Regions from separate parts of the Megasphaera sp. genome, predicted to be linked through region 2. Evidence: a T-box and tRNA genes for the amino acid it is inferred to sense, from the RefSeq annotation. Region 2 holds a T-box; the other holds one or more tRNA genes.
What was found. A T-box is a leader RNA that pairs with one kind of tRNA and senses whether it is charged. The one in region 2 lies ahead of thrS (threonine--tRNA ligase), so its partner is inferred to be a tRNA-Thr.
Positions count from the first base shown of each region.

Region 1: it encodes a tRNA-Thr, which carries the amino acid that the T-box ahead of thrS (threonine--tRNA ligase) is inferred to sense. The anticodon was not compared.

Region 1 covers NZ_CP181255.1:1,550,549-1,554,964, forward strand. The annotation lists gene lonC (Lon family ATP-dependent protease) at 1-126, shown strand, start outside; gene dnaB (replicative DNA helicase) at 128-1,456, shown strand; tRNA gene ACFWUB_RS07405 (tRNA-Thr) at 1,656-1,731, shown strand; tRNA gene ACFWUB_RS07410 (tRNA-Tyr) at 1,738-1,823, shown strand; tRNA gene ACFWUB_RS07415 (tRNA-Met) at 1,829-1,904, shown strand; tRNA gene ACFWUB_RS07420 (tRNA-Thr) at 1,963-2,038, shown strand; tRNA gene ACFWUB_RS07425 (tRNA-Met) at 2,044-2,120, shown strand; gene tuf (elongation factor Tu) at 2,268-3,455, shown strand; gene ACFWUB_RS07435 (mechanosensitive ion channel family protein) at 4,060-4,416, shown strand, end outside.
Region 2 covers NZ_CP181255.1:2,024,694-2,029,109, reverse strand. The annotation lists gene thrS (threonine--tRNA ligase) at 1-1,739, opposite strand, end outside; T-box leader at 1,776-1,990, opposite strand; gene ACFWUB_RS09730 (electron transfer flavoprotein subunit alpha/FixB family protein) at 2,288-3,304, opposite strand; gene ACFWUB_RS09725 (electron transfer flavoprotein subunit beta/FixA family protein) at 3,325-4,137, opposite strand; gene ACFWUB_RS09720 (acyl-CoA dehydrogenase) at 4,211-4,416, opposite strand, start outside.

The sequences.
Region 1 (4,416 bases), 470 kb from region 2:
GGAATCATCATCCCGAAAGAAAATGCTCATGATATCCCGGAACGCCATTTAGGCCTGAATATCCACTATGCCGTCACCATCGACGACGTACTGAAACTGATGTTGGTCGAACAGGAGAGAACCTAATATGGAACAGCGGATTCCACCGCAGAACGTAGAGGCGGAACAAGCCGTCCTGGGGGCGATGCTCTTATCCCATGATGCCGTCATCGTCGCTATGGAAAAGCTCCAGTCCCAGGATTTTTACCGCGACGTCCATCGCATCATCTTCGAGGCCATGGAACACCTCCATCGGGAAAATAAAGAAATCGACGTCATCACCCTGCCGGACGAGTTGAAACGCATGAAGAAGCTCGACGATGTAGGCGGTCTCGAATACGTCCTGAACCTGCCGAACCTGGTCGGGTCAGCGGCCAATATCGAATATTACGCCAATATCGTCGCCGAGAAGGCCCTGGCGCGCAACCTCATTTCGACGTGTACCGAACTGACGACGGAAGCCTATGACGGCCAAAAGGAAACGGAAGCCCTCCTGGACGATGCCGAACGGCGCATTCTCCAGCTGTCGGATACAAAGAACCGCGGCGATTTCGCTTCCGTCGGCGCCGTCGTCGAAGTGACCCTGGACAAGATCACCAAGCTCTATGAAAATAAAGCGGGCCTCACCGGCCTGCCGACGGGATTCCGCGACCTGGACCGCATGACGTCAGGCCTGCAGCCGTCGGACCTGATCCTGGTCGCTGCCCGTCCGAGTATGGGCAAGACGGCCTTTACCCTGAACATCGCCCAGAACGTCGGCGTCCGTCAGCATAAGACGGTAGCCTTCTTTTCCCTGGAAATGTCCCAGGAACAGCTAGTCCAGCGACTGCTCTGCCAAATCGCCCATATCGACTCGCAGAAACTGCGCACAGGCCAGCTCAACAGCGATGAAGAGTGGACGCGCCTGACCGATGCCTGCGACAAGCTTTATGAGTCGCCCATTTACATCGACGATACGCCGGGCATCTCTGTCGCCGAAATGCGATCGAAAGCGCGGCGCCTCAAGTCGGAACACGGCCTGGACCTGATTATCGTCGACTACCTGCAGCTCATGCAGGGGCGCAATGCCGAAAGCCGCCAGCAGGAAATCTCCGAGATTTCCCGGTCCCTCAAGGCCCTGGCGCGGGAACTGAAAGTACCGCTCATCGCCTTGTCCCAGCTCAGCCGCAGTGTCGAAAGCCGGCAGGATAAACGGCCTATGCTCAGTGACCTCCGCGAATCGGGGGCCCTGGAACAGGATGCGGATATCGTTTCCTTCTTGTACCGCGAAGATTACTACGATAAGGAAACGGAGAACCAGCACATTACAGAAGTCATCCTGGCCAAACACCGCAACGGCCCTGTCGGGTCGGTCAAGCTCTACTTCAAGAACGAGTTCACGCTGTTCCTCAACCTGGACACGCAGCATGAAGGGTAGATAAAATTAATTTAAAAAAAGTGTAAAAAGCACTTGCATTATTCCGTGGGGTATAGTATACTAATCAAGTCAGCGGTTCTGACAGAGCCTTTTGAAACGGGGTTCTGCCTCGTCAGAAGAAATAAGAAAAGCTGATAAAAAAGTTCTTGACAGAACGTCAGTCCTTTGATATAATAGACTACGTTCCACGGAACAGTAAGCCAACGTAGCTCAATTGGTAGAGCAACTGACTTGTAATCAGTAGGTTGTAGGTTCAAGTCCTATCGTTGGCTCCAGTAAATGGTGGGGTTCCCGAGTGGCTAAAGGGAGCAGACTGTAAATCTGCCGGCGTTTGCCTTCGAAGGTTCGAATCCTTCCCCCACCACCAATCATCGCGGGGTGGAGCAGTTGGTAGCTCGTCGGGCTCATAACCCGAAGGTCGTAGGTTCAAGTCCTGCCCCCGCTACCAAATTTTTTTACTGTCAGGTAAAAAAACAACTTCATAATTGGCTTTGACCAGTTCATAAGCTGTTGTAGCTCAGTCGGTAGAGCGTATCCTTGGTAAGGATAAGGTCACCGGTTCAATCCCGGTCAATAGCTCCACACATGGCGGCTTAGCTCAGTTGGCTAGAGCATGCGGTTCATACCCGCAGTGTCCAGAGTTCGAATCTCCGAGCCGCCACCACACTAATAACCTCGTGCATACGAGGTTATTTCTATATGCAAAAATATTTTTTGTTTAAATTTTCCTATTTTTTTAAGCAAAGAGTATGGATGTGTGATAGAATACAAGTGGGTAGCTGTTTTTTTCCTAAAGGAGGAAATGATTACAATGGCAAAAGAACATTATGAAAGAACAAAACCGCATGTTAATATCGGTACGATTGGTCACGTCGACCATGGCAAAACGACATTAACGGCTGCTATTACGAAAGTATTAGCAAAGAAGGGCTTTGCCAAGTTCGAAGATTACTCCGATATTGACAAGGCTCCGGAAGAACGTGAACGTGGTATTACGATCAACACGGCGCACGTCGAATATGAAACGGAAAAACGCCACTATGCACATGTTGACTGCCCGGGGCATGCTGACTATGTCAAGAACATGATCACTGGTGCAGCTCAGATGGATGGTGCTATCCTCGTTGTATCCGCAGCTGACGGCCCGATGCCGCAGACTCGTGAACACATCCTCCTGGCCCGCCAGGTCGGTGTACCGGCTATCGTCGTATACCTCAACAAAGCTGACCAGGTCGACGATCCGGAACTGATTGAACTCGTTGAAATGGAAGTCCGCGACCTCCTGACTGAATATGATTATCCTGGCGATGAAGTACCTATCATCGTAGGTTCTGCATTGAAAGCCCTCGAAGGCGATCCGGAAGCTGAAAAATCCATCCTCGACTTGATGGATGCTGTCGACAGCTACATCCCGACGCCGAAACGTCCGACGGACCAGCCGTTCCTGATGCCTGTCGAAGACGTATTCACCATCACCGGCCGTGGTACGGTTGCTACGGGCCGTGTCGAACGTGGTACGATCAAAGTCGGTGACGCTGTCGAAATCGTCGGCCTCGCTGATAAACCGAAAGATACCGTCGTTACGGGCGTTGAAATGTTCCGTAAGATCCTGGACCTCGCAGAAGCAGGCGACAACATCGGCGCACTGCTCCGTGGCATCGACCGCAAAGACGTCGAACGCGGCCAGGTCCTGGCTAAACCGGGCACGATTCATCCGCACACGAAATTCAAGGCTCAGGTCTATGTCCTGACCAAAGATGAAGGCGGCCGTCATACGCCGTTCTTCAACGGCTATCGTCCGCAGTTCTACTTCCGCACGACTGACGTAACGGGTGTCATCACCCTGCCGGAAGGCACAGAAATGTGCATGCCTGGCGATAACGTCAAGATGGAAGTCGAACTCATCACACCGATTGCTATCGAAGCAGGCCTGCGCTTCGCTATCCGTGAAGGCGGCCGTACCGTAGGTGCTGGTGTCGTATCCGAAATCGAAGGCTAAAAGATAGTTTAAAGTTTGTAGTGCCGAGTTTGTAGAAAGAGGTTAAATTTTTAGCCAATAACTGCAAACTAAAAACTACAAACTTGATACTTAAAAGAGGGGCTGTCGCACGAAGGTTTCTGCCATCATGCGAGGCCCCTTTCTCTTTATAGTTTGCAGTATGGAGTTTGTAGTCTGTAGAAATGGAATTTAAATTTTCTAATCACTAACTGCTAACCACTAGCAACTTAAAAGGGCTTGTTGCATGTGCAACAAGCCCTTTTTTTGCATACATTTATGCGCAAGGCTACAGGCCGTGAATTAGTTATCGCCTGTCTGCGCAATTGTAGGGGCTCGCACGTGGCGAGCCCGCTTCTAATATAATGAGGGAATGACGGTAACTGTAGCGTAAGGCACCCGTCGGAAGCCTCTCCTCATAGGAGAGGTGGCCCGAAGGGCCGGAGAGGTTAACCTCTCAGTCAGCTGCGCTGACAGCTCTCCTAGCAGGAGAGCCGGACCGTCGGCCCCTACGAACCCCTAGCCCCTAACCCCTAACCCCTAGCCACTAGCCACTACCCAAAATCCCGGGTATAATAGAACTACACACAAGAGGAGGGTGCGAAATATGAACATTGCTGAAAATACGGCCGATACAGCGCAGCAGGCGGCTAACGTCGTCCAGGCCGATGTCCAGAACCAGGTCACGCAGAGCGTCACGACGCTGGACCATTTAAAGGATTTTCTGCTCAACCACGGTCCCGATGTCATCTATGCCATCGTCATCTTCATCGTCGGCCGCTATGTGGCCCGGGCTTTCAAGAACCTGGCTGTCCGCATGATGACCCATGCCAATTACGACCATACGGTCATCACCTTTGTCAGCCAGCTGATTTATTATGCCATCATGGCCTTGGTCCTGTTGTCGGCCCTGAATAAGGCCGGTATCCCGACGAATTCCTTCCTGGCCGCGTTCGGCGCCTTT
Region 2 (4,416 bases):
ATCTTGTAGCCGATCTTTTCGCTGCTTTCATCGACTTCGACGCGGATGCCCAATTTCTTGAACTTCTTAGCCAGGTCTTTGCAGTAAGCCAGGTGTTTGTCGGAGATGGGCAGGAACTTGATCTGGACCGGAGCCAGCCATACCGGGAAAGCACCGGCATAGTTTTCGGTGATGATGCCCAGGAAGCGTTCGATACTGCCGAAGCAGGCACGATGTACCATGACCGGGCGATGTTTCTGGCCATCTTCGCCGATATAGGTCATGTCGAAGCGTTCCGGCATGAGCATGTCGAGCTGGATAGTACCGCACTGCCAGGTACGGCCGATGGAGTCTTTCAGGTGGAAGTCCAGTTTCGGGCCGTAGAATGCGCCGTCGCCTTCGTTGATGACGTACGGGATGTGGCGTTCTTCGATGACATCATGCAAGGTCTTGGTAGCCAGTTCCCAGATTTCGTCGGAGCCCATGGAGTCTTCCGGACGAGTGGACAATTCGACGTGATATTCCAGGCCGAACTGTTTGTAAGCCTTGTCGAAGAGGTCCATGACGCCGGAGATTTCTTCTTTCATCTGGCTCGGCAGCATGAAGATGTGAGCATCGTCCTGAGTGAAGCAGCGGACGCGGAACAGGCCGTGGAGGGCCCCATGGAGTTCATGGCGATGGACCAGGCCGAGTTCAGCCATGCGCATCGGGAAGTCGCGGTAGCTGTGGACGTTACTCTTATAGACCAGGATGCCGCCCGGGCAGTTCATCGGTTTGATGGCGTAAGGCTGTTCATCGATGGTCGTGAAATACATGTTGTCGCGGTAGTGATCCCAGTGGCCGGACTGTTCCCAGAGGTGACGGTTGAGGATCATCGGGGTCATGATTTCGTCGTAATCGGCTTCATCATGGAGTTCATGCCAGAATTTAAGCAAGTTGTTGCGCAGGATCATTCCCTTGGGATGGAAGAACGGGAAGCCCGGGCCTTCTTCGTGGAAGCTGAACAGGTCGAGCTGTTTGCCCAGTTTACGATGGTCGCGCTTTTCAGCTTCTTCCATCATCTTCAGGTATTCATCGAGTTCCGATTTCTTTTCAAAAGCGGTCCCGTAAATACGCTGGAGCATCTTGTTGTGTTCATCGCCGCGCCAGTAAGCACCGGCAACGGTGCGCAGCTTGAAGGCCTTGACGGCACCGGTCGAAGCGCAGTGCGGGCCGGCACAGAGGTCGACGAAGTCGCCCTGGCGGTAGATGGAGATGACGGCATCTTCCGGAAGGTCTTCGATGAGTTCTACTTTATAATCCTGGCCAGCGTCTTTGAAGAGTTTCAAAGCGTCGGCACGGGACAAGACTTCTTTGGTAATGGGAAGGTTTTCTTTGACGATCTTAGCCATTTCAGCTTCAATGGCAGCAAAGTCTTCCTGTGTGAAACGGTGTTCTGTGTCGAGGTCGTAGTAGAAGCCGTTTTCAATGGACGGGCCAATGGCGAACTTGACGCCCGGGAAGAGGTGCTGGATAGCCTGTGCCATGACATGAGATGCTGTATGGCGGAGCGTATCTTTCCCTTCCTGGTCGGCGAAGGTGAGGAATTCAACGGTCGAGCCGTCGACAATGGTTTCGCGGAGGTCCGTGACTTCACCGTTTACCTTTGCGACTAATACTTTCTTTGCAAGACTGTTGCTGAGCTGTTTGACAGCTTCGGCAAGAGAGATGCCATCGGGAAACTGTTTTTTGCTTCCGTCTTTTAATACTAATTCTGCCATTACAAACATCCTCCTTAATAAAAAAAGCTCTCGTCCTCAAGGGACGAGAGCATAACTCACGTGGTTCCACCCTAGTTCACCGGAAAACCCGATGTACTCAAGCGCGATAACGGGGCGGCCGGGACCCCCTACTTACTTCGGGAATCCTGCTCCAAGGCGGTAACTTGCCAGACTTTATAAAGCACTCTCACCATCGTGCCTCTCTCTGTAATAAAGGAGCTATCAAGTGTTGTCCTTTTCAAAGCATCTTACATATCTCTATGTATGCATAAATTATACGGCAGGAAATGGGGGTTGTCAAGAGAGAAAAGAGGCTGTCTTAAAGCGACAGCCTCTTTTTGAGTTTGTAGGGGTCGCCCGTGGGCGACCCGCCAAGTATTTGTATGATGTTTCTAGCAACTTGAATAGGAAACCACACATATGCTGAAACGGGTTCGCCACGTGCGAACCCCTACGAACTAGTGGTCAGACACTAACGGCCAGCTGCCAGTAGCAAAAAAGGTCTATCGCATAGCGATAGACCTTTTGATTATGCACGGTTAGATAACTTATGCAATGCCTTTCTGTTTCTTGATAGCTTCCGTGAGGAGCGGGAGAACTTTGAAGACATCGCCTACGATACCATAGTCGCAGACTTTGAAAATCGGAGCATCTTCGTCTTTGTTGATGGCGATGATGCAGTCAGAACCAGTCATGCCTGCCAAGTGCTGGATAGCACCGGAAATAGCGCATGCAATGTAGATCTTCGGACCAACTGTTTTACCAGTCTGGCCAACCTGATGGAGAGCATCGATCCAGCCAGCGTCAACAGCTGCACGGGATGCACCAACAGCGCCGCCGAGGACGTCTGCGCATTCTTTGAGGATACCGGTCTTGAACGGTTCTTCACCGTTCATGCCACGGCCGCCAGCAACGATAACGTCAGCGTCTTCGATTTTAACGCCTTCGCCGCCCAATTTGATGAGTTCGACGAATTTGGTCATGAAGTCAGCATCGGAGAGGTTAGCTTTCTTTTCGATAACTTCGCCAGTTGCAGAAGGATCTGCTTCCGGTTTTTTGAAGACGTGCGGGCGGACAGTACCCATCTGCGGACGGTTGTCCGGGCAGATGATTTCAGCCATGATGTTGCCGCCGAGAGCCGGACGGGTCCATACGATGGTCTTCTTGTCGTCGTCAACGCCGAGCTGTGTGCAGTCAGCGGTGAGGCCAGTCTTCAAGGAGTTAGCGACACGCGGGCCGAGGTCACGGCCGATGTTGGTAGCGCCAACGAGGAATACGTTCGGTTTTTCTTCATGGAAGAAATCGCAAATAACTTTTGCATAAGCCGTCGTATTGTAATGTTCGAGCTGAGGATCATCATATACGAATACCTTATGAGCACCGTGAGCGATGAGTTCCTGAGCCAACGGTTTTACGTCTTTACCAATGAGGATTGCACCGACTTCGTCGCCGATGGTGTCAGCCAAGATGCGAGCCTGGCCCAACAATTCGAAAGATACATCACGTAATTTGCCTTCAAACTGTTCAGCAATTACATAAATGCCTTTATATTCTGCTAAATCCATTTTCACTGTTCCTCCTTAGATTAAATGATTTTCTGGGCAACCAGTTTTTCCATAATCTGGTCGACGATTGCCTGTTCGTTGTCATCTTCAACTTTGAGAACGAGACCACCGGATCTCTGAGGCGGTGTGAAAATCTTGCGGACTTTAGTCGGAGAGCCAGACAAACCGATCTGAGCGTCATCAGCTGCAACAGCAGCAGCGTCCAAATTCGGGATTTCGCGGCGTTTTGCTTTCATGGTGCCACGAATGGTCGGGAAACGCGGTTCGTTCAAGTCTTTAACAGCGGTAATCAATACCGGGAAGTTAGCTTCCGTTACGATGTAGCCTTCTTCGTTTTCCTGCTGAACAGTAACTTTGTTGCCTTCGACTTTGATGTCGCGGGCATACGTAATCTGAGGAATACCGAGTTCGCAAGCGATCTGCGGGCCAACCTGAGCGGTATCGCCGTCGATAGCCTGTTTGCCGCAAAGGATGATATCGAACTGTTCGATACCTTTGTCAGCAGCTATTTTTTTGATAGCCTGTGCCAAAGCATAGCCCGTAGCTAACGTGTCGGAACCACCGAGTTTGCGGTCGGACAGAAGATATGCATCGTCAGCGCCCATTGCGAGGCCTTCACGAAGAACGTCTTTTGCCTGATCAGGACCCATCGAGAGTAACGTAATCTTTACGTCTTTGTCAGCATCTTTCATCTGAAGAGCTGCTTCCAGAGCATTCTGGTCGAAGGGGTTAAAAATGTTAGGAACACCAGCACGAATGACGGTATGTTTTACGGGGTCAATCTTAACTTCTGCTGTGTCCGGAACTTGTTTGACACATACCAATATTTCCATTTACGTTTGCCTCCTAAAATCTTTTTTTATGTAACAGGCTTGGCTGATGCCAAGCCTGCATCATAAACTTCACTTATCTTAACAGAGCACCGCCTGTAACCATGAGCTGAACTTCGTTCGTGCCTTCGTAAATCTGAGTGATCTTAGCATCGCGCATGTGACGAGCAACCGGATATTCTTCGCTGTAGCCATAGCCGCCGAAGATCTGGACTGCTTCTGTCGTTACGCGCATAGCAACATCGGAAGCAACGCGTTTTGCGATAGCAGCATCAACGGTGA